DNA from 3 places in the Streptomyces sp. NPDC037054 genome. Region 2 is predicted to be linked to each of the others. Evidence: riboswitches for the same ligand, from Rfam matches in the RefSeq annotation. Region 2 holds a riboswitch; each other region holds the start of a gene.

Region 1 (7,073 bases), on a different contig from region 2:
CCGGGCCGGCAGGATCAGGCCGGTGACGCAGCCGAGGCCCGGGTCGGCCGCGAACGGCCTGGTCAGCTCGGTCAGCCAGCGCGGATCGGCGACCACGTCGTCGTCCGTGAACGCGACGGCCTCCCCGTGCGCGGCGAGGAGACCGCGGTTGTGCGCGACCGCGAGTCCGGGCACCGGCTCGCACACGTACCGCACGCGCTCGCCGTACTTCCGCTCGACCAGCTCACGGGTCGCGGGTGTTACGGGCGCGTTGTCGACGACGACGATCTCGAAGCGGGGGTGGTCCTGGGCGAGGAGCGAGTCGAGCGCGCGGGCGAGCTGCCCGGAACGCTCGCGGGTGGCGACGACGACCGTCGTGAACGGCGGCGGCCCGGCGTCCGCCTTGCCCACTTCCACCGCTCTCCCCGCCTCGGCCGCCCTCAGCGCCTCCACCGCCCTCAGCACCTCGGCCGCCCCCAGCGCCTCCACCGCCCCCACCCCCTCCGGCACCCGCGTCAGTACCGTCCCGACCGGCCGTCCCTCCCGTCTGACCAGTACGAACACCTCGCCGTGGGTCAGCGGTGGGCCGCCCGGTGCCGGGTGCACGGAGACCCCGGCCGCCGTGACGTCCACCTGTGCCACCTGCACCGGCCCGACGCTCAGGAACCGCCGGATCTCCTCCCGCGTGCGAGCGCCGCGCCCCGTCCGTCCCGTACGTCTCATGCCGCCCTCCGCAGCCGCCCCGCGCCCCTCAGCGCCCGTGATGCCAGCGACGCCAGCCGCGGGTGGCCGCGTACGAAACCGTGGGCGCGGCGGACCGGTTCGCGGCTCAGCCAGTGGGCCGCCGCGCCCGGCCCCGGCCGGGTCGCCGCGCCCTCGTACACGGGACGTTCGCCGGTCTTCAGCGCGTCCTTGTACTCGGCCCGGCCGCGCCCCAGGTCGAGCAGGCCGATGCCCTCGGCCGCCGCGGCCTCGGCCATCCGCAGGTGCAGCACCAGACCCGGTGAGTACTTCGCGAACCCGGGGTCGTACGCCGGGAACCAGCAGGACAGCACCGTCGCCGAGCGCAGCCCGAAGTGGGCGGCCACCGGGCGCCCGGCGGCGTACAGCACGGAGAGCGTCCCGGTGCACTGCGCAGCGCGCGTCCCCGCGAGCCGGGCCACGAGCCGGGTGATCCACTCCTGCGCGAACCGGTCGCGCCGGCCCGTCCGGCGGTACTGGGCCGACTTCCACGCCATGAGGGTGCGCAGCGCGGCGGGGTCGCGCTCGTCGAACACGAACCGCAGGTCGCCGGCCTGCCGGCCGAGCCTGCGCTCCTTGGCGAGCGTGGTCTTGAGGAACTTCGGCGACTGGGCGCGCAAGCCGGACTCGTAGCTCTCGTAACCCTTTCCGACGTCGACGACGAAGGTAGGGTGCTCCTCGGCCGCGTACGGGAGGAAGAGGTGCTGCTCCGCCTCCAGGTTGTCGAAGGCGAGGCTGGACACCGAGCAGGCGCGCAGCAGTTCGGCGGTGGCGAGCCGGAGGCCGGGTCGCAGTACCGCGCCCTGGCAGTCCGAGACGCCGAGTCCGATCGCGCGGCCCTGCCCGAGCCGTCCGCGCTCGTGGGGCAGGAAGCCGACGGCCTCGCGCCCCTCGTACACGACGGCGACGCGGGCCCGCGGGCGCACGTGGCCCACGGCGTCGGTGAACTCCGGTTCCATGAACGGGTTGCGCGGTGCCCGCGCGGCGGCGCGCAGCTCGCGCCAGCGTTCCCGGTCGGCCTCGCCCAGCGCCTCGGGCGTCAGCACACGTACGCGTCGTCCACCGCTCAACTCGACCCCCCGATCAAGTCCCCCCTGGACACATGGAAGGTACCGCCCAATGCGGCCCCGAGGGTAGGTAGCGGAGCATGGTGCCGCGAACCGGCGCCAAGCCGCCGAACCGGACGCTTCGCGCGCCCCAGGGGCGGCGGGACCGTGGCCGCGCCGCGCCGAACAGGACCGATCAGCCGGTGAGCTGCCGCGCTCACAAACGGCTGGCGAAGATCAGAAACGGCGGGTCGGGATCAGAAACGGCGGGTGGGGAAACCGCGGTGAAGGGACGGCGCGCGTTGTCCGTATTCTCTGATCATGCCCGCACCCCTCGCGTACTCCCTTATCGCCACCGACCTGGACGGAACGCTTCTGCGTGGTGACGACACCATCTCCGACCGGTCCCGCGCCGCGCTCGCGCGGGCGGCCGGGGCCGGCGCCCGGCACCTCGTCGTGACCGGGCGCCCGGCACCCCGGGTGCGGCCGCTGCTCGCCGACCTCGGCAGCACGGGGCTCGCGGTGTGCGGGCAGGGCGCGCAGGTGTACGACGCCGCCACGGACCGCCTGCTGTGGTCGGTCACCCTGGACCGGGAGCTGGCCGAGACGGCGCTCGGCAAGATCGAGGCCGAGGTGGGCGAGGTGTACGCGGCCGTCGACCAGGACGGCGTGGACGGGCTCACGCTGATAGAGCCGGGCTATCTGATGCCGCACCCCACCCTGCCGGCCGTGCGCGTCGACCGGCGCGAGGACCTGTGGGCGGCGCCGATCAGCAAGGTGCTGCTGCGCCACCACGGCCTGTCGGACGACGAGTTGGCGGCGACGGCCCGCGGGGTGATCGGCTCCCTCGCGACGGTGACGATGTCCGGGCCGGGCACCGTGGAGCTCCAGCCGTGCGGCATCACCAAGGCGACCGGTCTCGCCCTGGCCGCCGAGCACCTCGGGCTGGGCGCCGACCGGACGATCGCCTTCGGGGACATGCCCAACGACATCCCGATGTTCGACTGGGCCGCGCACGGCGTCGCCATGGCCAACGCGCACCCCGAACTGAGGGCGGTCGCGGACGAGATCACGCTGTCGAACGAGGACGACGGCGTCGCCGTCGTCCTCGAACGCGTGTTTCCGGCGTCCGGCGGGCCGGCTCAGTAGGCCCCGAAGACGTTGTCGATGGAGCCGTACCGCTGGGCCGCGTAGTTGCAGGCGGCGGTGATGTTCGCGACCGGGTCGTACGGGTCGAGCGAGGTGCCCGGCACGTGGTACGCCTGGAACGTCGGGTCGATCACCTGGAGCAGGCCCTTGGACGGGGTGCCGGCGGCGGCGTTGGAGTCCCAGTTGTTGATGGCGTACGGGTTGCCCGAGGACTCCCGCATGATGTTGCGGTGGATCCCCTCGTAGGAGCCGGGGATGCCGCGCTCCGCCATGACGGCGAGCGACTGGCGGATCCAGCCGTCGAGGTTGTCCGGGTACGTCGTCGCGGCGGTCGCCGAGGTCGTGGTGTGGGCGGACGCGCCGGTCGCGCCGACCAGCGGGAGCGCGAGCACGGCGACGCCGGTTCCGGCGACGGCGAGCTTGCGGACGAGGCTGCGGTTCCCGGCGCGGCGGGACTGACCGAATGCAGGCATGACGAATTCCTCTCCTACGCCTGCGAGGTGAGCTGTCGGGTTCGGGCGGGAGGTGCCCGGCCGCCCGTGAGGCACGGCTTCACCCCGAGCCGTTCCAGTCTTGTGACCGGCCCGGCGTCCTACCTGGGTCCCCCGCTCCTGCCGTACGAGTGGGTTCGTCGTCGGTGGTGCGGGCGGTGGCAGGATTCGGCGTCCGCCCGACAGGCCGGGAACGTATGCGAGGGCACATGTCGGGAACAAGTGGCGAGATCACAGAACGCCCCGGTTGACCTTGGTGTGGTGCGTATGGGGTACTTGATCCTTTGCGATCGCCACGGCTCAACTCGCTTGCGCGAGGCGCGGATACGGGCCTCGGGGGAGTGCGGTGTCCGGCGGGGGGAACGCGTGATTCAACTCACGGGTAAAGGTCTCGAAGGCATTTAGGGCCAAGGTGGATCGAGGTGTCAAGCACGGCAAAACGGGCGCCGGGGGGAGTGTGTGCGCCGAAGGGGTGGCGGTCCGCTCCGGCGGAGTCGGTTGCCCGCGTCGGCGGGCGCATTGCCGGACGATTCGTTTCGAGTCGTACATAACGGCTATGTCATTGCGTATCGAGTGATCGAGAATATGCGCGTCGTGATCCGATACCTGGTGGCCTGGACGGGTGGGCGCTGGCGGTGATCGAAACGTGACCGGATACGCTGACTTGAGTGATGGCAGTGACCTATCGACAAACAGGTAATCGCCAGTAGGCGCCAGCAGACAGGAGACCTTCGTGACCGTCGTCGGGCCGTTCGGGCTGAGCGTGCGGGACCAGGCTCTGGAGGCCGATGTCCAGGCCGGTTTGAGGGCTGTCGAAGAAGGGTTGCTCGAAGCAACCAAGAGCGAGGTGCCGTTCATCACCGAGGCCGCCCAGCACCTGGTGCGGGCGGGCGGCAAGCGTTTCCGTCCGCTGCTCGTGATGCTCTCCGCGCAGTTCGGCGACCCGTACGCGCCCGGGATCGTGCCGTCGGCCGTCGTCGTCGAGCTGACCCACCTGGCGACGCTGTACCACGACGACGTGATGGACGAGGCCGACGTGCGGCGCGGGGTGCCCAGCGCGAACACCCGCTGGGGCAACTCGGTGGCCGTCCTCACCGGAGACTTCCTGTTCGCCCGCGCCTCACAGATCCTCGCCGACCTCGGACCCGAGGCGGTGCGCGTGCAGGCCCTCGCGTTCGAGCGGCTGGTCACCGGACAGATCCTGGAGACGGCCGGACCGCAGGACGGCCGTGACCCGGTCGAGCACTACCTGGACGTGCTCGGCGGCAAGACGGGCTCGCTGGTGGCCGTCTCGTGCCGGTTCGGCGCGATGATGTCCGGCGCCGACGAGCAGGTCGTGGACGTCCTCACGCAGTACGGCGAGCGGCTCGGGGTCGCCTTCCAGCTCGCGGACGACGTGCTCGACATCGCCTCCGACTCCACCGAGTCCGGCAAGACGCCCGGCACCGACCTGCGCGAGGGCATCGCGACGCTGCCGGTGCTGCGGCTGCGCGAGCGGGCCGCGCGGCTCGGCCTCGCCGACGACCTCGCGCTGTGCGAGCTGCTGGACGGCGACCTGACCGACGACGTCCGCCACCAGCGGGCGCTGCGCGAGCTGCGGGCGCACCCGGCGCTGGAGCAGGCCCGCCGGGACACCGTCCGCTACGCGGAGGAGGCGCGCGCCGCGCTGGCCCCGCTGCGGGAGTGCGACGCCAAGGTGGCCCTCATGCAACTGTGCGACGCCGTGGTGCACCGCGCGGGCTGACCCGCGGCCCCCGCCGGGCGGCGTCGGCCGGCCCGCGCCCGGACCCGACCCCTACTGGTCGGGGGAGTCCCGGGGCCCACGTGTCATACCCCAGGTGTACGTGGAGTTGGGCCCCCGGGTTGACGCAACTCGGCGGCCGATTTGGTCAGATGGATGCCACGGACAACACCACTGCTCACCGATTCGGGTGACAATGGCGGCCCGGGGTGGGACCGGCGCGAGTACACGAGACGCGGGGACACGAGACGGACAGCCGCCGCCGACGACGGAGGTAAGGCACACATGGCACCGTACGCATCCGACGACACCACGACCGCAGGGGAGGCCGACGACCGAAGCGCGGGCCGGCGCAAGGCCGCGCGGTACGTCGTCCCGGTAGCGGTGATGGGGGTGGCGGCCGCGACCATCGGGCTCGTTCCCGCGCTCGCCGACTCCGGTGACCCCGACCTCCCGGAGATCACCGCCCAGCAGCTGATCGAGAAGATCGCGAAGTCGGACGTCCAGCAGCTGTCCGGCACCGTGAAGATCAGCACCGACCTCGGGCTCCCCGACCTCGGCGGGCTGGAGAACAGCCTGCTGTCGGGCGCCGGCCGCCCGGACGGCGGCAGCGGCTCGTCCGCCGACCCGTCCGCCCGGCTCACCGAGCTGGCGAACGGCACGCACACGCTGCGCGTCGCCGCCGACGGCCCGGACCGGCAGAAGCTCTCCCTGCTGGAGAACGCCGCCGAGTACAGCCTCATCCACAACGGCGAGGACGTCTGGGGCTACGACAGCGAGTCCAACGAGGTCTACCACGCCACCGCCGAGGACACCGGCCGCGGCGAGCGCGAGCACGAGGTCCCGGCCACGCCGAAGGACTTCGCCGAGGAGGCCCTGAAGGCCGTCGACGACACCACGTCCGTCACGGTCGACGGCACCGCCCAGGTCGCCGGCCGGGACGCGTACAAGCTGCTGATCGAGCCGAAGCAGTCCGGCTCCACGGTCGGCGCCGTCAGCGTCGCCGTGGACGCGAAGACCGGCATGCCGCTGAAGTTCACGCTGACCCCGGCCTCCGGCGGCGCCGCCGTCATGGACGCGGGCTTCACCAAGGTCAGCTTCGCCAGGCCGGCCGCGTCGACCTTCGACTTCACGCCGCCCAAGGGCGCCAAGGTCACCGAGGAGGACACGACCACCCACGCCCCCCGGCCGACGGGCAGGCCCGGCGCGGAGTTCGACAAGGAACTCGGCAAGGAACTCGGCAAGAAGCCCGAGGGCCTGAAGGTCATCGGCGAGGGCTGGAACGCGGTCGCCGCCTTCGACACCGGCGGCCAGGGCCTGCCGACCGGCTCCGAGGCCGGTGAGCTCGGCGCGTTCGGCGGCTTCCTGGACTCCCTCGGCGACAAGGTGAAGGGCGAGTTCGGCTCCGGCACGGTCTTCAAGACCCGCCTGGTCAACGCGCTGATCACCGACGACGGCAAGGTCTACGTGGGCGCCGTCACGAAGGACGCCCTCGTGAAGGCCGCCGACGCCGCGAAGTAAGTCCCGTACGCACAGGGCGCGGGGGGATCGGGGGAGCCGATGGCTGACACGGACGGCGGCGGCGTCGTCGAAACCCGCGCGCTCACCAAGCGCTTCCGCGGCGGACAGCTCGCCGTGGACGGTCTCGACCTGACCGTCCCGGCGGGCAGCGTCTTCGGCTTCCTCGGCCCGAACGGCTCGGGCAAGACCACCACCATCCGCATGCTGATGGGGCTCGTCGAACCGACCTCCGGCACCGCGCGCGTCCTCGGGCAGCCCATGCCCCGGGCCGCGCGCTCCGTGCTGCCGCACATCGGCGCCCTCATCGAGGGGCCCGCGCTGTACGGCCACCTCTCCGGCCGCGACAACCTGATCCGCTACGACGCCGCCGATCCGACCGCCGACCCCCGCACCCGGCGTGCCCGT
Region 2 (7,073 bases):
TGAGGTCCTTGACGTCGGCGATGCCCTGGAGCTTCTTCGCGCCGACGAGGTCCTTGATCTTGGCGATGACCTTCTCGGGGCCGACCGCGAACGGCAGCTCCGTGACGACGAGACCCTTGCGGCGGGGCGTCACGTTCTCCACGGTGACCGTCGCGCGGATCTTGAACGTGCCGCGGCCGGTCTCGTAGGCGTCGCGGATGCCGGACAGGCCGACGATGCGGCCGCCGGTCGGCAGGTCCGGGCCCGGGACGTGCTTCATCAGGGCGTCGAGATCCGCGTTCGGGTGCCGGATCAGGTGGCGGGCCGCGGCGATGACCTCGCGCAGGTTGTGCGGCGGCATGTTCGTGGCCATGCCGACCGCGATGCCCGAGGCGCCGTTCACCAGGAGGTTCGGGAACGCGGCCGGCAGGGCGACCGGCTCCCGCTCCTGGCCGTCGTAGTTCGGCGCGAAGTCGACCGTGTCCTCGTCGATGGACTCGGTCATCAGGCTGGTCGCCTCGGTCATGCGGCACTCGGTGTACCGCATGGCGGCCGGCGGGTCGTCGTTGCCCAGCGAGCCGAAGTTGCCGTGGCCGTCGACCAGCGGGACGCGCATGGAGAAGGGCTGCGCCATGCGCACCAGCGCGTCGTAGATCGACGCGTCGCCGTGCGGGTGCAGCTTGCCCATCACCTCGCCGACGACGCGGGCGCACTTCACGTAACCCCGCTCGGGGCGCAGCCCCATCTCGTTCATCTGGTAGACGATGCGGCGGTGCACCGGCTTGAGGCCGTCGCGGGCGTCGGGCAGTGCGCGGGAGTAGATGACCGAGTACGCGTACTCGAGGAAGGAGCCCTGCATCTCGTCGACGACGTCGATGTCGAGGATCTTCTCCTCGTACGAGTCGTCGGGCGGCGGGGTCTTCGTACTACGGCGGGCCATCGCTGCCGGCTCCTTCTGATTTCCGGTCGTTCGCCTACGGGGCGCTCACGTCGCCCCTCCGGCTCACTCTTGCTGAAGCGTGAACGGACGGGTCTGACGCGGACCATTGTGGACCGCGGCACTGACAGCGACCGACCAGGACCCGAGACGGGGGCCCCGGCCCGGCGCTGCCCGCAGGTTACGCCCTCGCACGGGGGAACCCGCTTCTCGCTCTCGGCGTACGCGCTGCGGGAACTTCGCCGCGGGTCCGCACGCTTGCATACAGTGGCAGGACCGGCAGCATTCTGCGGTTTTCCATTGTTGTTCCGCGATCGAAGGGACGTACATGCCCATGGGTCACACGGCCACAGCCCAGGCAGGCTCCGGCGGCCTGACAGCGACCGAGCACCGCCTGGCCAACGGCCTGCGCGTGGTGCTCTCCGAGGACCATCTGACCCCGGTCGCGGCGGTGTGCCTCTGGTACGACGTCGGCTCGCGCCACGAAGTCAAGGGGCGCACCGGCCTGGCTCACCTTTTCGAGCACCTGATGTTCCAGGGCTCCGCCCAGGTCAAGGGCAACGGTCACTTCGAGCTGGTGCAGGGCGCGGGCGGCTCGCTCAACGGCACCACCAGTTTCGAGCGCACCAACTACTTCGAGACCATGCCCGCCCACCAGCTGGAGCTCGCCCTCTGGCTGGAGGCCGACCGCATGGGCTCCCTGCTGGCCGCCCTCGACGAGGAGTCGATGGAGAACCAGCGCGACGTCGTCAAGAACGAACGCCGCCAGCGCTACGACAACGTGCCGTACGGCACGGCGTTCGAGAAGCTGACCGCCCTCGCCTACCCCGAGGGCCACCCCTACCACCACACTCCGATCGGCTCCATGGCCGACCTGGACGCGGCGACGCTGGAGGACGCGCGCGCGTTCTTCCGGACCTACTACGCGCCCAACAACGCCGTGCTCTCGGTGGTCGGCGACATCGACCCGGAGCAGACGCTGGCCTGGATCGAGAAGTACTTCGGCTCCATCCCCGGGCACGACGGCAAGCCCGCCCCGCGCGACGGCACGCTGCCGGACGTCATGGGCGAGCAGCTGCGCGAGGTCGTCGAGGAGGAGGTCCCCGCGCGGGCGCTGATGGCGGCCTACCGCCTGCCGCAGGACGGCACACGCGCGTGCGACGCGGCCGACCTGGCGCTGACCGTCCTCGGCGGCGGTGAGTCGTCCCGCCTCTACAACCGCCTGGTGCGGCGCGACCGCACGGCCGTCGCGGCCGGCTTCGGCCTGCTGCGGCTCGCCGGGGCGCCCTCCCTGGGGTGGCTGGACGTGAAGACGTCCGGCGACGTGGAGGTGCCGGTCATCGAGACCGCGATCGACGAGGAGCTCGCCCGGTTCGCCGAGGAGGGCCCCACCGCCGAGGAAATGGAGCGCGCCCAGGCCCAGTTGGAGCGCGAGTGGCTGGACCGCCTCGGCACGGTCGCGGGCCGCGCCGACGAACTGTGCCGGTACGCGGTCCTGTTCGGCGACCCGCAGCTCGCCCTGACGGCCGTGCAGCGTGTCCTCGACGTGACCGCAGAGGAGGTCCAGGAGGTCGCCAAGGCCCGCCTGCGCCCCGACAACCGCGCGGTGCTCGTCTACGAGCCGACGGCGCCCGAAGCCGAAGCGGACGCCGACGGCTCCGACGCCACCTCCGACGCCACCGACGAGAACGAGGAGATGGCCAAGTGACCGACCTGGCCCCCATGGACTTCCACCCCCAGCCGCAGGGCGGCGAGCCCAAGCCGTGGGCGTTCCCGGCGCCCGAGCGCGGCACGCTCGACAACGGCCTCACGGTGCTCCGCTGCCACCGCCCCGGCCAGCAGGTCGTCGCCGTCGAGATCCTCCTGGACGCGCCCCTGGAGGCCGAGCCCGCCGGCCTGGACGGCGTCGCCACGATCATGGCGCGCGCCTTCTCCGAGGGCACCGACAAGCACTCCGCCGAGGAGTTCGCCGCCGAGCTGGAGCGCTGCGGCGCCACGCTCGACGCGCACGCCGACCACCCCGGCGTCCGCCTCAGCCTGGAGGTGCCCGCCTCCCGCATGGCCAAGGGCCTCGGCCTGATCGCCGACGCCCTCAGGGCGCCCGCGTTCGCCGACAGCGAGGTCGAGCGGCTCGTCCGCAACCGCCTCGACGAGATCCCGCACGAGCTGGCCAACCCGGCGCGGCGGGCCGCCAAGGAGCTGTCCAAGGAGCTGTTCCCGGCGGACTCGCGCATGTCGCGCCCTCGCCAGGGCACCGAGGACACGGTCGCCGCGGTCGACGCGGCGGCGGTGCGCGCCTTCTACGAGCGGCACGTCCGGCCCGCCACCGCCACGGCCGTGGTCGTCGGCGACCTCACCGGCACCGACCTGGATGCCCTGCTCGCGGATACGCTCGGCGCGTGGACCGGCTCCACGGCCGCCGCCCGCCCGGTGCCGCCGGTGACCGCCGACGACACCGGCCGCGTCGTGATCGTGGACCGGCCCGGCGCCGTCCAGACGCAGCTGCTCATCGGCCGCGTCGGCCCGGACCGCCACGACCGCGTGTGGCCGGCGCAGGTGCTCGGCACGTACTGCCTGGGCGGCACGCTCACCTCCCGCCTGGACCGCGTCCTGCGCGAGGAGAAGGGCTACACCTACGGTGTGCGGGCGTTCGCGCAGGTCCTGCGGTCCGCCCCGGACGGCTCGGGCGCCGCGATGCTCGCCATCAGCGGCTCCGTCGACACCCCGAACACCGGGCCGGCCCTCGCGGACCTGTGGACGGTGCTGCGCACGCTCGCCGCTCAGGGCCTCACCGACGCCGAACGCGACGTCGCCGTGCAGAACCTGGTGGGTGTCGCGCCGCTCAAGTACGAGACGGCGGCGGCCGTCGCGAGCACGCTGGCCGACCAGGTCGAGCAGCACCTGCCCGACGACTACCAGGCCACGCTGTACCGGCAGCTCGCCGCGACCGGCACCGTGGAGGCCACCGCGGCCGTCGTCAGCGCCTTCCCCGGCGACCGGCTCGTGACCGTCCTCGTGGGCGACGCGGCGCAGATCAAGGCGCCCGTCGAGGCCCTAGGCATCGGCGCGGTCAGCGTGGTCTCCGCGGAGTAGGACGCGCGCCGACGGCCCGTCAGAACCACGGGTGAACCAGGGGCCCCGGGGGCGGAAGCGCCACCGGGGCCCCTGTATGCCGGAATTGGTGAGGATTGGGGGAGAGACTGCCTGTCTGCCCTGTGGCATGCGCTACAAAAGGCCGGATCCGTTTGGGGATTGAAAGATGTCCCCTTTAGGTTCATCCGGGCTGTCCGTCAGGCAGTGCGCCGCACCCGCGGCACCGGACAGCCATCGCCGAGTCCCCGTACGGCGCGAGCCAGGGGAGCCGGGGACCCGCATCGCAGTCCCTGGGGTGAATCGGACGCCCGCGCGTGCCGCGAGGGGGTCCGTAGGAGACCTTCCTGCTCCGAACCCGTCAGCTAACCCGGTAGGCGAGAGGGAAGGAAAGGACAAGCCTCTACATGGCGTTCACGCGCGCCACCGGGAAGCACCGTCGTCCCAGCCGCATACAGCGCTCCACCGCCCGCGCGGCGGGTGTGGCGGCCCTCGCCGCCACCGGCGTCGTCGGCACCCTCACGGCCCCGGCGCTCGCCGCCGAACCGGCCGCCGAGCAGACCGGTCTCACCCCCGTCGTCGACATCGGCGACGCGATCGCCGAGCAGATCGACGCCCAGGTCGCGGCCCAGGAGCACGCCGCCGAGGTCGCGGAGGCGGAGCGCAAGGCCGCCGAGGCCGCCCGCGAGAGGGCCGCGCAGGCCGCCGAGGAGGCCGCCGAACGGGCCCGCGAGGCCAAGGAGCGCGCCGCCCGCGAGGCCGAGCGCAAGCGCCTCACCACGTACGTCTCGCCGATCGCCGGTTCGTACGTCTCCACCGGCTACAAGAGCGGCGGCGCCGTCTGGTCCTCCGGCAGCCACACCGGCGTCGACTTCCACGCCGCGAGCGGCACGCCCGTCCGTGCGGTCGGCATGGGCACCGTCGTCGAGGCCGGCTGGGGCGGCGCGTACGGCAACCAGATCGTCATCCGGATGAACGACGGCACGTACACCCAGTACGGCCACCTGTCGTCCATCGGCGTCTCGGTCGGCCAGCAGGTCACGCCCGGCACGCAGATCGGCCTGTCCGGCGCGACCGGCAACGTCACCGGCGCGCACCTGCACTTCGAGGCCCGGATGTCACAGGAGTACGGCTCCGACATCGACCCCGTCGCCTACCTGCGCTCCCACGGCGTCGGCGTCTGACGCGACCGAAGCCCGGGAACGTCTCCCGCCCGGCCCCGGCCCACCGGCCGGGGCTTTCGGCGTTTCGGGCCGCCCCGCACGCAAAAAGTGTCCATGGATTTCTGCCTGCCGTCGGAAATTCCGGCTCATTGCAATAGAGTCACGGAACACGCGTCCATCGTCGGCGTTTCACGGGGATTAAGGCGGAGGTCGGTCATGCGTATTCCGGCGCACTCGGTGTGCACGGCGATCCGGGACGACATCGTCGCGGGTGTCTACGAGCGCGGCAGCCGGCTCACCGAGGAACTCCTCGCCCGCCGCTACGGCGTCTCACGCGTCCCCGTCCGGGAGGCGCTGCGCACCCTGGAGGCCGAGGGGTTCGTGGTGACCCGGCGGCACGCGGGCGCGTGCGTGGCCGAACCGACCGAGCAGGAGGCCGCCGACCTGCTGGAGATGCGGCTGCTGCTGGAGCCGCTCGGCGCCTCCCGGGCCGCCCAGCGGCGCACCGAGGCCCACCTGAAGGTGCTGCGCGGCCTGGTCCGGCTCGGCCAGGAGCGCGCCCGGCGCGGCAACAGCGACGACCTGCGCTCCCTGGGCGGCTGGTTCCACGAGACGCTCGCCCAGGCGGCCGGCAGCCAGGCGCTGGGCTCGATGCTGACCCAGCTGCGCCACAAGATCGCGTGGATGTACGCGGTGGAGGCGTCCGCGAACCCGGCGGACTCCTGGGCGGAGCACGGCGCGATCGTCGACGCCGTGGCCCGCGGCGACAGCGAGCGCGCGCGTGCCGTCACCGCGCTGCACACCGAGCGCTCCGCCGCCGCGCACCGGCTGCGGTTCGGGTCCCGGGGCGAGCGCCCGGACCGTGTGAGGAACTCGCAACATTCCGTAAACACACCGAGCCTGCGGCATTAACACGAGCGCCGTATACAAAGAAGAGATATTCAGCGAGGGCTATTCGGCGTGCCCTTTTTCTCGCGCGGCGTGAATTCCCTGTCGCGCTGCTTTCGCATGCCCGCATCCGCGCCGCGGAAAACAACAGAACCGCGCCCCGCCGAAAAGGCGGGGGCGCGGTTCCGTCGTTGTCGTCGCCCGGTGGCTCAGACGGTCTCGGGAAGCTCCTCGAGTCCCTCGGCGACCAGCTTCGCCAGACGGTCGAGGGCGGCGTCGGCGCCCTCGGCGTCGGACGCCAGCACGATCTCCTCGCCGCCCTGGGCGCCGAGACCGAGGACGGCCAGCATGGACGCCGCGTTGACGGGGTCGCCCCCGGCCTTGGCGATCGTCACCGGGACGCCTGCGGCCGTGGCGGCTCGGACGAAGATGGAGGCGGGGCGGGCGTGGAGACCCTCGGCCCAGCCGACGTTGACGCGGCGCTCAGCCATGTGATGCTGCCCTTCAGGTGTTCAGGGTTGTCTAGACCAGTTTCCCACATCGGCTCCGGACCGCGGCCTCGGTCCGGTGTGCCGTCATTGTCCACGTCCTCGACGTGGCGGCTGTTCCTCCACAGACTGCCTCGCGCCGTTGTCGTACGCGAGCCGTACTCTGGGGCCCATGCAGACCTCGTCGGACCGGCACGAGTACCCCGCCCACTGGGAGGCGGACGTGGTGCTGCGCGACGGCGGCACGGCGCGCGTCCGGCCCATCACCGTCGACGACGCCGAGCGCCTGGTGAGCTTCTACGAGCAGGTCTCCGACGAGTCGAAGTACTACCGCTTCTTCGCGCCCTACCCGCGCCTGTCCGCGAAGGACGTCCACCGCTTCACGCACCACGACTTCGTGGACCGGGTGGGACTCGCGGCCACGGTGGGCGGCGAGTTCATCGCCACCGTACGCTACGACCGCATCGGCACCGACGGCACACCCGCCTCGGCCCCCGCCGACGAGGCCGAGGTCGCCTTCCTCGTGCA
Region 3 (7,073 bases), on a different contig from region 2:
CGACTTCGCCGACCGGGCCAGCCGTACGCAGGAGCGCATCGACCTCAAGGCCCAGCAGGAGGCCGAGCGGAAAGCGGCGGCTGCCGAGGCGGCCCGCAAGGAGCGCCTCCGCCCCAAGTTCGCCCTGCCGGTCGCACAGCACGGCCTCAGCGCCTACTACGGCCAGGCCGGCATCAACTGGATGTCCGTCCACAGCGGCATCGACTTCCCCGTCTCGTACGGCACGACGGTGATGGCCGCGACCGACGGCACGGTCCGCACGCAGTGGAACAGCGCGTACGGCAACATGATGATCGTGACCGCGAAGGACGGCACGGAGACGTGGTACTGCCACCTCTCCACCTACCGCGTCTCCTCCGGCGCGACCGTGAAGGCCGGCGACCCGATCGCGTACTCGGGCAACTCGGGCAACTCGACGGGCCCGCACCTGCACTTCGAGGTCCGCCCGGCCGGCGGTTCGGCGATCGACCCGCTGAGCTGGTTCCGCAGCCACGGCCTCGACCCGCAGTAGGCTACGACCCGCCGGAGCGGAAACCCCGGGACGACCCGCCGGAGCGGAAGCTCCGGGACGCCACCCCGTACCCGACGGGTGACGCCCCTCTCCTCGCCTGCCTGCCTGCCTGCCTTCTACAGCTTCTCGACCGGCGCGTACCTCAGCAGCAGCCGCTTCGGCTTGGCGTCGCCGAAGTCGATCGTCGCTTCCGCGTTCGCTCCCGTGCCCTTCACCGCGACCACCGTGCCGAGCCCGAACTGGTCGTGCGTGACCCGGTCCCCGACCGCGAGCCCCACGACCGGCTTCTCGTCCGCCGTACGGCGCGTGGCGAAGCCGGAGGCACCGGACGCCGACGAGCGGGAGCGGGACGAGGACAGTGACGCGGCCACTCCGGACGCGGGCCCGGACGCCAGGGGCGCGGTCGCCCCGGTCCGCTTCCACTCCACGTACGCGCCCGGGATCTCCTCCAGGAAGCGGGAGGGCGGGTTGTACGACGGCTGGCCCCAGGCGCTGCGCAGGGTGGAGCGCGTCAGGTAAAGCCGCTCACGCGCGCGCGTGATGCCGACGTAGGCCAGGCGGCGCTCCTCCTCCAGTTCCTTGGTCTGGCCGAGGGCGCGCATGTGCGGGAAGACGCCGTCCTCCATGCCGGTGAGGAACACGACCGGGAATTCGAGACCCTTGGCGGTGTGCAGGGTCATGAGGGTGATGACGCCGTCGCCGTCCTCCTCGTCCGGGATCTGGTCGGAGTCGGCGACCAGCGCGACCTGCTCCAGGAAGTCGGACAGCGAGGCCGACTCGCCCTCCGCGCGCTCCTGCTCGAACTCCAGGGCCACGGCGGCGAGTTCCTGGAGGTTCTCGATGCGGGTCTCGTCCTGCGGGTCGGTGGAGGCCTGCAACTCGGCCAGGTACCCGGTTCGTTCGAGCACGGCCTCCAGGACGGTGGCCGGTCCGGCGCCGGACTCGACGATCGTGCGGAGGTCCTCCATCAGCGTGTTGAACCGCTTGACCGCGTTCGTGGAGCGCGCGGCCATGCCGTACGCCTCGTCCACGCGCTTCAGCGCCTGCGGGAAGCTGATCTTCTCGCGCTGGGAGAGGGCGTCGATCATGGCCTCGGCGCGCTCGCCGATGCCGCGCTTGGGGACGTTGAGGATGCGGCGCAGCGGCACCGAGTCCTCCGGGTTGGCCAGCACCCGCAGGTAGGCCAGGACGTCCCGGACCTCCTTGCGCTCGTAGAAGCGGACGCCGCCGACGACCTTGTAGGGCAGGCCGACGCGGATGAAGACCTCTTCGAAGACACGGGACTGGGCGTTGGTCCGGTAGAAGACGGCGACGTCCCCGGCCTTGGCCTCGCCGGCGTCGGTGAGGCGGTCTATCTCGTCGGCGACGAACTGCGCCTCGTCGTGCTCGGTGTCGGCGACGTACCCCGTGATGGCGGCGCCCTGACCGGCGTTGGTCCACAGGTTCTTCGGGCGGCGGGACTCGTTGCGCTCGATGACCGCGTTGGCGGCGCTCAGGATCGTCTGCGTGGAGCGGTAGTTCTGCTCCAGCAGGATCGTCGTCGCGTCGGGGTAGTCCTCCTCGAACTGGAGGATGTTGCGGATGGTCGCGCCGCGGAAGGCGTAGATCGACTGGTCGGCGTCGCCGACGACGCAGAGTTCGGCGGGGCCGAGGTCGTCGGGGCCGGGGGGTACGTCCTCGTCGTGCGCGCCGGTGCCGACGAGTTCACGGACGAGGGCGTACTGGGCGTGGTTGGTGTCCTGGTACTCGTCGACCAGGACGTGCCGGAAGCGGCGGCGGTAGTGCTCGGCGACGTCCGGGAAGGCGCGCAGCAGGTTGACCGTCGTCATGATCAGGTCGTCGAAGTCGAGCGCGTTGGCCTCGCGCAGGCGCGACTGGTACAGCGCGTACGCCTGGGCGAGAGTTTTCTCGAAACCGTCGGCGGCCTGGGCGGCGAAGTCCTCCTCGTCGATCAGCTCGTTCTTCAAGTTGCTGATCTTGGCGCTGAAGGACTTGGGCGGGTAGCGCTTGGGGTCGAGGTCCAGGTCGCGGCAGACCAGGGCCATCAGACGCTTGGAGTCGGCGGCGTCGTAGATCGAGAACGACGACGTGAAGCCGAGCTTCTTGCTCTCGCGGCGCAGGATGCGCACGCACGCGCTGTGGAACGTCATCACCCACATCGCGTTCGCGCGCGGGCCGACGAGCTGCTCGACGCGCTCCTTCATCTCACCGGCGGCCTTGTTGGTGAAGGTGATCGCGAGGATCTGGCCGGGGTGGACGCCCCGCTCGGCGAGGAGGTGGGCGATGCGGTGCGTGAGCACGCGCGTCTTGCCGGAGCCGGCGCCGGCCACGATGAGCAGGGGGGAGCCGGAGTGCACGACGGCCGCGCGCTGGTTGTCGTTCAGCCCTTCGAGCAGCGCCGCCGCGTCGATCACCGGGCGGGGGGCGCCGTCCCGGTAGTGGGTGTCGCGGTCCGGGGGCAGGTCGAACTTCCCGCCGAACAGGTCGTCCGGAACCGGTTCCGGTACGTGGTCGTCCTCGGGGGGCGGCGGGGGCTCTTCCTCGTGGGCCCTCGGGGCCTGGAGGCTCGCCAGGAAACTGTCGTCAAAGAGGCTGCTCATCGCTCTACGAGTCTAGGGCGCCCCACTGACAGCCCGCCGCCACCTCGAGAACATCACACGGTTCGCACCGGACGGGCGGACCGGGACTCAGAAGTTGAGGATCTTCCAGAGCTGGCCGCCCGGCGTCTTCTTGCCCTCCATGACGGTGCCGTCACGGTCCGCGACGGACCAGGCGGAGACGTAGAGCTTGCCGTCGTGCGGGTCGATGGCGAGGCCGGCCGGGAACGGCACCTTCACGTTCGTGCGCCGCTCGTGGGCGCGCGCGTCCTTCACACGCGCGTCCTTCGTGTGGGCGCCCTTCGTGTGGGCGCCCTTCGCGTAGTGCGAGACCTTCGTCACGACGCCGCCGAACAGCTGGCTGACGTAGAGGTCGCCCTTGCGGTTGACGGCGACGCCGGTGATCGGGCCGAAGCCGGACTTCCAGTCGAGGATCTTGCCGGTGCGGACGTCGACGCGCCACACGCGCGCGGTGGGCTTGTCGGTGAGGCCGTTCAGCTCGCCGACGTAGAGCTTGCCGTCGGGGCCGAGGGCGAGGGAGGTGGGGACGGCCTCACGCCCGTCGTGGTCGGGGAAGACCGTGAAGGGGCGGGCCTTGCCGGACTTCGAGACCTCGACGAGGTCGTTCCCGGCGGCGTCGGCGACGATCTTGCGCCCGTCGGGCAGGGCGAGCACGGCGTACGGGTTGGACTCGACGGACGTCTTGTGCGGGTTGTGCCGCAGCTCGACGGCGGTGATGTCGGCGGCGATCCTCGCCTTGCCGTGCTTGATCTTCAGCAGTTTGCCGAGGGTGTTCCAGGGCGGGGTGGTGGGGACGCCGGAGCCGGGCGGGGCGTAGGTCTCGACGGCCCACAGGCGGCCGTGCAGGGCGGAGACGCCGTCGACGCCCGTGGCGAAGCCGCCGTCCGGCTGCGCGATGGACGGGAGCCCCTTCACCACCCGGTGGTGCTTCCACGCGCCCTTGTGCCAGTGCACCTTGGTGACGGCGGAGGTCAGGCCGATGCACATCTCGCCCTCGGGTCCCTGGCCGATGCACTTCTTGCCGCCCCGTCCCGCCTCGGCGACGTACAGGTTCCCGTGGTCGTACGAGAGCTGCCGGGGGTTGTCGAGACCGGTCGCGACGACCTTGACGACCGGCTTGCCGGCCGTACGTCCTCCGTCGGCGCCGGCCGTACGTCCTCCGTCGGCGCCGGCGGGTGCGACGCCCGCGCAGACGGCGAGCGCGACGCCCGTGGCGACGACGAGCGCGGCTCGCGTTCTGGGTTTTCTCATGCCGTACATGCCCTACCTCTCTCAGCGGCCACGGCACCGCACCGTGGCTGGCTGGAAAGTAGCGACCCGGAACGGGATAAGCGCCTTGTAACGTTCAAACCACGTCCGAACCCGCCCAAATCCCTCCAGATAGACCACTGCGCGCAAATCCTCCCGATAGACCACTCCACGCAAGGCCCTGACCGAAGGTCACGAAAATGTATCGGGCATATCACCCACCAACCTTCACAGGCACCACACGGGTTGGCTACCGTGCCGGGCAGGCCGCACGACCCCCACCGGCGAAGGTCGCCGGGCCGCGCGGCCTCCGCCGAGTCCGGCGCGCCCGAACGGCGTCCGGAGCCGGGGACCCACCGACCTTGGGGTGAATCGGCCGAGCTCCCTCGTGAGCCGGCCGTAGGGCACACCTTCCGACCCAACCGCCCGAACCCGACAGCTAACTCGGTAGGCGGAACACGGAAGGAGTCGCCTCCCTTGGCGTCGCACCGCAAGCCACGTCCCGCCCAGGCGCGCGTCGCGGGCATACGGACCCCCGCCCTCGCCACGGCGGCCCTCACGTCCGTGGCACTGCTGTCCCAGACGGCCAACGCCGCGCCCGCAGACGACCGACCGAGCCTCGAAGAGGTCGAGAAGAAGGTCGACGACCTCTACCGCCAGGCGGAGTCCGCGACCGAGAAGTACAACTCGGCCAAGGAGAAGACCGCCAAGCAGCGCAAGCAGGTCGACACCCTCCTGGACGACATCGCCAAGCGCACCCAGGAACTCAACGAGGCCCGCGAGGAGCTCGGCTCCTACGCCGCCGCCCAGTACCGCACCGGCGCCGGCGTCCCCGACACCGCGACCTTCCTGCTCGCGGACACACCGCAGGACTTCTTCGACCGCTCCCAGCTGATGGACCGGCTCACCGGCCGACAGAAGGAAGCGGTCGACGCGTACTTCACGCAGCAGTCCGCGACGATGAAGAAGCGTCAGGAGGCCACCAAGAGCCTGGAGACGCTCACCGACTCGCAGACCGACCTGAGGACGGCGAAGGCGACCGTCCAGAAGAAGCTCTCCGAGGCGCGCGAGCTGCTGTCCGAGCTGACCGCCGAGGAGAAGGCGCGGCTCGCGGCGATCGAGAAGAAGAAGCAGGAGGAGGCCGCCCGCAAGGCCGCCGAACTGGCCCGCCAGCAGGAGGAGGCCGCCCGCGAGGCCCGCGAGAAGGCCGCGGCGGCCGAGGCGGCGGAGCAGGAGCAGGAGAGCGGCTCCACCGGCGGTTCGACGGGCGGCTCCACGGAGACCGGCACCGGCGGCTCGGACTCGTCCACGACCGACCCGACGTACGCGAGCAAGGGCGAGAAGGCCGTCTCCTTCGCCCGCGCCCAGATCGGCAAGCCGTACGTCTGGGGCGCCACCGGCCCCGACTCCTACGACTGCTCGGGCCTGACGCAGGACGCCTGGCAGGCCGCGGGCGTCAGCATCCCGCGCACCACGTGGGACCAGGTCAACGCCGGCACGACGGTCCCCGTCTCCCAGGCGCAGCCCGGCGACCTCGTCTTCTTCTACGACGACCTCAGCCACGTCGGCATCTACATCGGCAACGGCATGATGATCCACGCGCCGAAGCCGGGCACGTACGTCCGCGAGGAGTCGATCTTCTACGACGGCGAGTCGTCGATCCACAGCGTGGTGCGGCCGGCCTGAGCCGCCGACCGCGTCACCGGATCCCCAGGACTCAGGTCCACAGGACGGCGATGAAGATGTTCGCCGTGGTCAGAAGGCCGACGAGACCGAAGAGGCTCTTGTCGGCCTTCTCCTCGTCGCGCTTCACGTAGACCAGGCCGAGGATCACGATCAGCAGGGCCAGCTTCACGCCGATCTTGATGTTGTCGACGGTCTGGTCGTCGGCCTGGTTGAGGCCGACCAGGACCATGCCGGTGACCAGCATCGTGACGGCGCCGTGCAGCATGGCGGGGGTGAAGCGGGCGGTGCCCGCCCCCATGGCCTTCATCTGAGTGAGGAAGCCGCCGAGCAGGGCGGCGATGCCGATGATGTGCAGGCCGACGAAGAGATGGATGAGTACGTCCATGGTCCCGGAGCCTAGCCGGGGCGTCGCGAGGGCCATGGGCGGCCCCGGCGGCACAGCCTCGCTGAAGGACTCCATAACACCGCGCCGCGCCCTCCCGCCGCCGAATCGGGCGGATCGGTCACGGCGCTGCGGGAAGTCGACCGTGGCGGAACGGTACTGCGGTCGGTTCCGGGCACGGAACGATCCCCTCCCACCAGTTCCGTGCAACGCCCGGCCCGGACCGCGCAACCGCGCCTAGCGTCCTGTCCCAGGTGACCGGCGCTCCACAGGCCGCCCGGCGGGGGCGGCGGCCGGACACCTCCTCCAGAAAGTCCGGCGGCGGCACGCTCCCCCCTTACGGGCCGCCGCCGGACGCGGAACCCGCCCCCGCGGCGGGCGGCGAAAGGACGTGGATTCCGAGGTGGCAGCGCATCGCAAGCCCCGAAAACGCGCGCCGGGCGGCGGCAGATCCCGTACGGCGGCCACGATCGCCCTCGCGGGCGCGGCGACGGCGACGGTCCTCGACGGGACCGGGCACGCCGAGCCGCGGCCGACGCCGGCGAAGGTCAGGGCGGAGGTGGACCGGCTGTACCGGGAGGCGGAGGTCGCCACCGAGAAGTACAACGGCGCGAAGGAGAAGGCGGAG

Evidence for each region. A riboswitch is a leader RNA that binds a small molecule or an ion and turns the genes downstream of it on or off. The one in region 2 is predicted to bind cyclic di-AMP.
Region 1: another riboswitch for cyclic di-AMP. It lies ahead of ACZ7D7_RS04355 (transglycosylase SLT domain-containing protein); the one in region 2 lies ahead of ACZ7D7_RS25310 (M23 family metallopeptidase).
Region 3: another riboswitch for cyclic di-AMP. It lies ahead of ACZ7D7_RS03150 (C40 family peptidase); the one in region 2 lies ahead of ACZ7D7_RS25310 (M23 family metallopeptidase).

Annotation. Positions count from the first base shown of each region.
Region 1 covers NZ_JBVJSJ010000001.1:984,631-991,703, reverse strand. The annotation lists gene ACZ7D7_RS04370 (glycosyltransferase family 2 protein) at 1-702, opposite strand, end outside; gene ACZ7D7_RS04365 (GNAT family N-acetyltransferase) at 699-1,766, opposite strand; gene ACZ7D7_RS04360 (HAD family hydrolase) at 2,088-2,915, shown strand; gene ACZ7D7_RS04355 (transglycosylase SLT domain-containing protein) at 2,909-3,388, opposite strand; cyclic di-AMP (ydaO/yuaA leader) riboswitch at 3,393-3,559, opposite strand; gene ACZ7D7_RS04350 (polyprenyl synthetase family protein) at 4,140-5,150, shown strand; gene ACZ7D7_RS04345 (LolA family protein) at 5,433-6,668, shown strand; gene ACZ7D7_RS04340 (ABC transporter ATP-binding protein) at 6,708-7,073, shown strand, end outside.
Region 2 covers NZ_JBVJSJ010000011.1:179,319-186,391, forward strand. The annotation lists gene ACZ7D7_RS25295 (DNA gyrase/topoisomerase IV subunit A) at 1-919, opposite strand, end outside; gene ACZ7D7_RS25300 (M16 family metallopeptidase) at 1,245-2,624, shown strand; gene ACZ7D7_RS25305 (M16 family metallopeptidase) at 2,621-4,009, shown strand; cyclic di-AMP (ydaO/yuaA leader) riboswitch at 4,235-4,401, shown strand; gene ACZ7D7_RS25310 (M23 family metallopeptidase) at 4,414-5,190, shown strand; gene ACZ7D7_RS25315 (GntR family transcriptional regulator) at 5,386-6,081, shown strand; gene ACZ7D7_RS25320 (HPr family phosphocarrier protein) at 6,267-6,548, opposite strand; gene ACZ7D7_RS25325 (bifunctional acetate--CoA ligase family protein/GNAT family N-acetyltransferase) at 6,718-7,073, shown strand, end outside.
Region 3 covers NZ_JBVJSJ010000001.1:698,437-705,509, forward strand. The annotation lists gene ACZ7D7_RS03135 (M23 family metallopeptidase) at 1-511, shown strand, start outside; gene pcrA (DNA helicase PcrA) at 628-3,111, opposite strand; gene ACZ7D7_RS03145 (ScyD/ScyE family protein) at 3,199-4,380, opposite strand; cyclic di-AMP (ydaO/yuaA leader) riboswitch at 4,679-4,846, shown strand; gene ACZ7D7_RS03150 (C40 family peptidase) at 4,855-6,063, shown strand; gene ACZ7D7_RS03155 (hypothetical protein) at 6,095-6,448, opposite strand; gene ACZ7D7_RS03160 (C40 family peptidase) at 6,849-7,073, shown strand, end outside.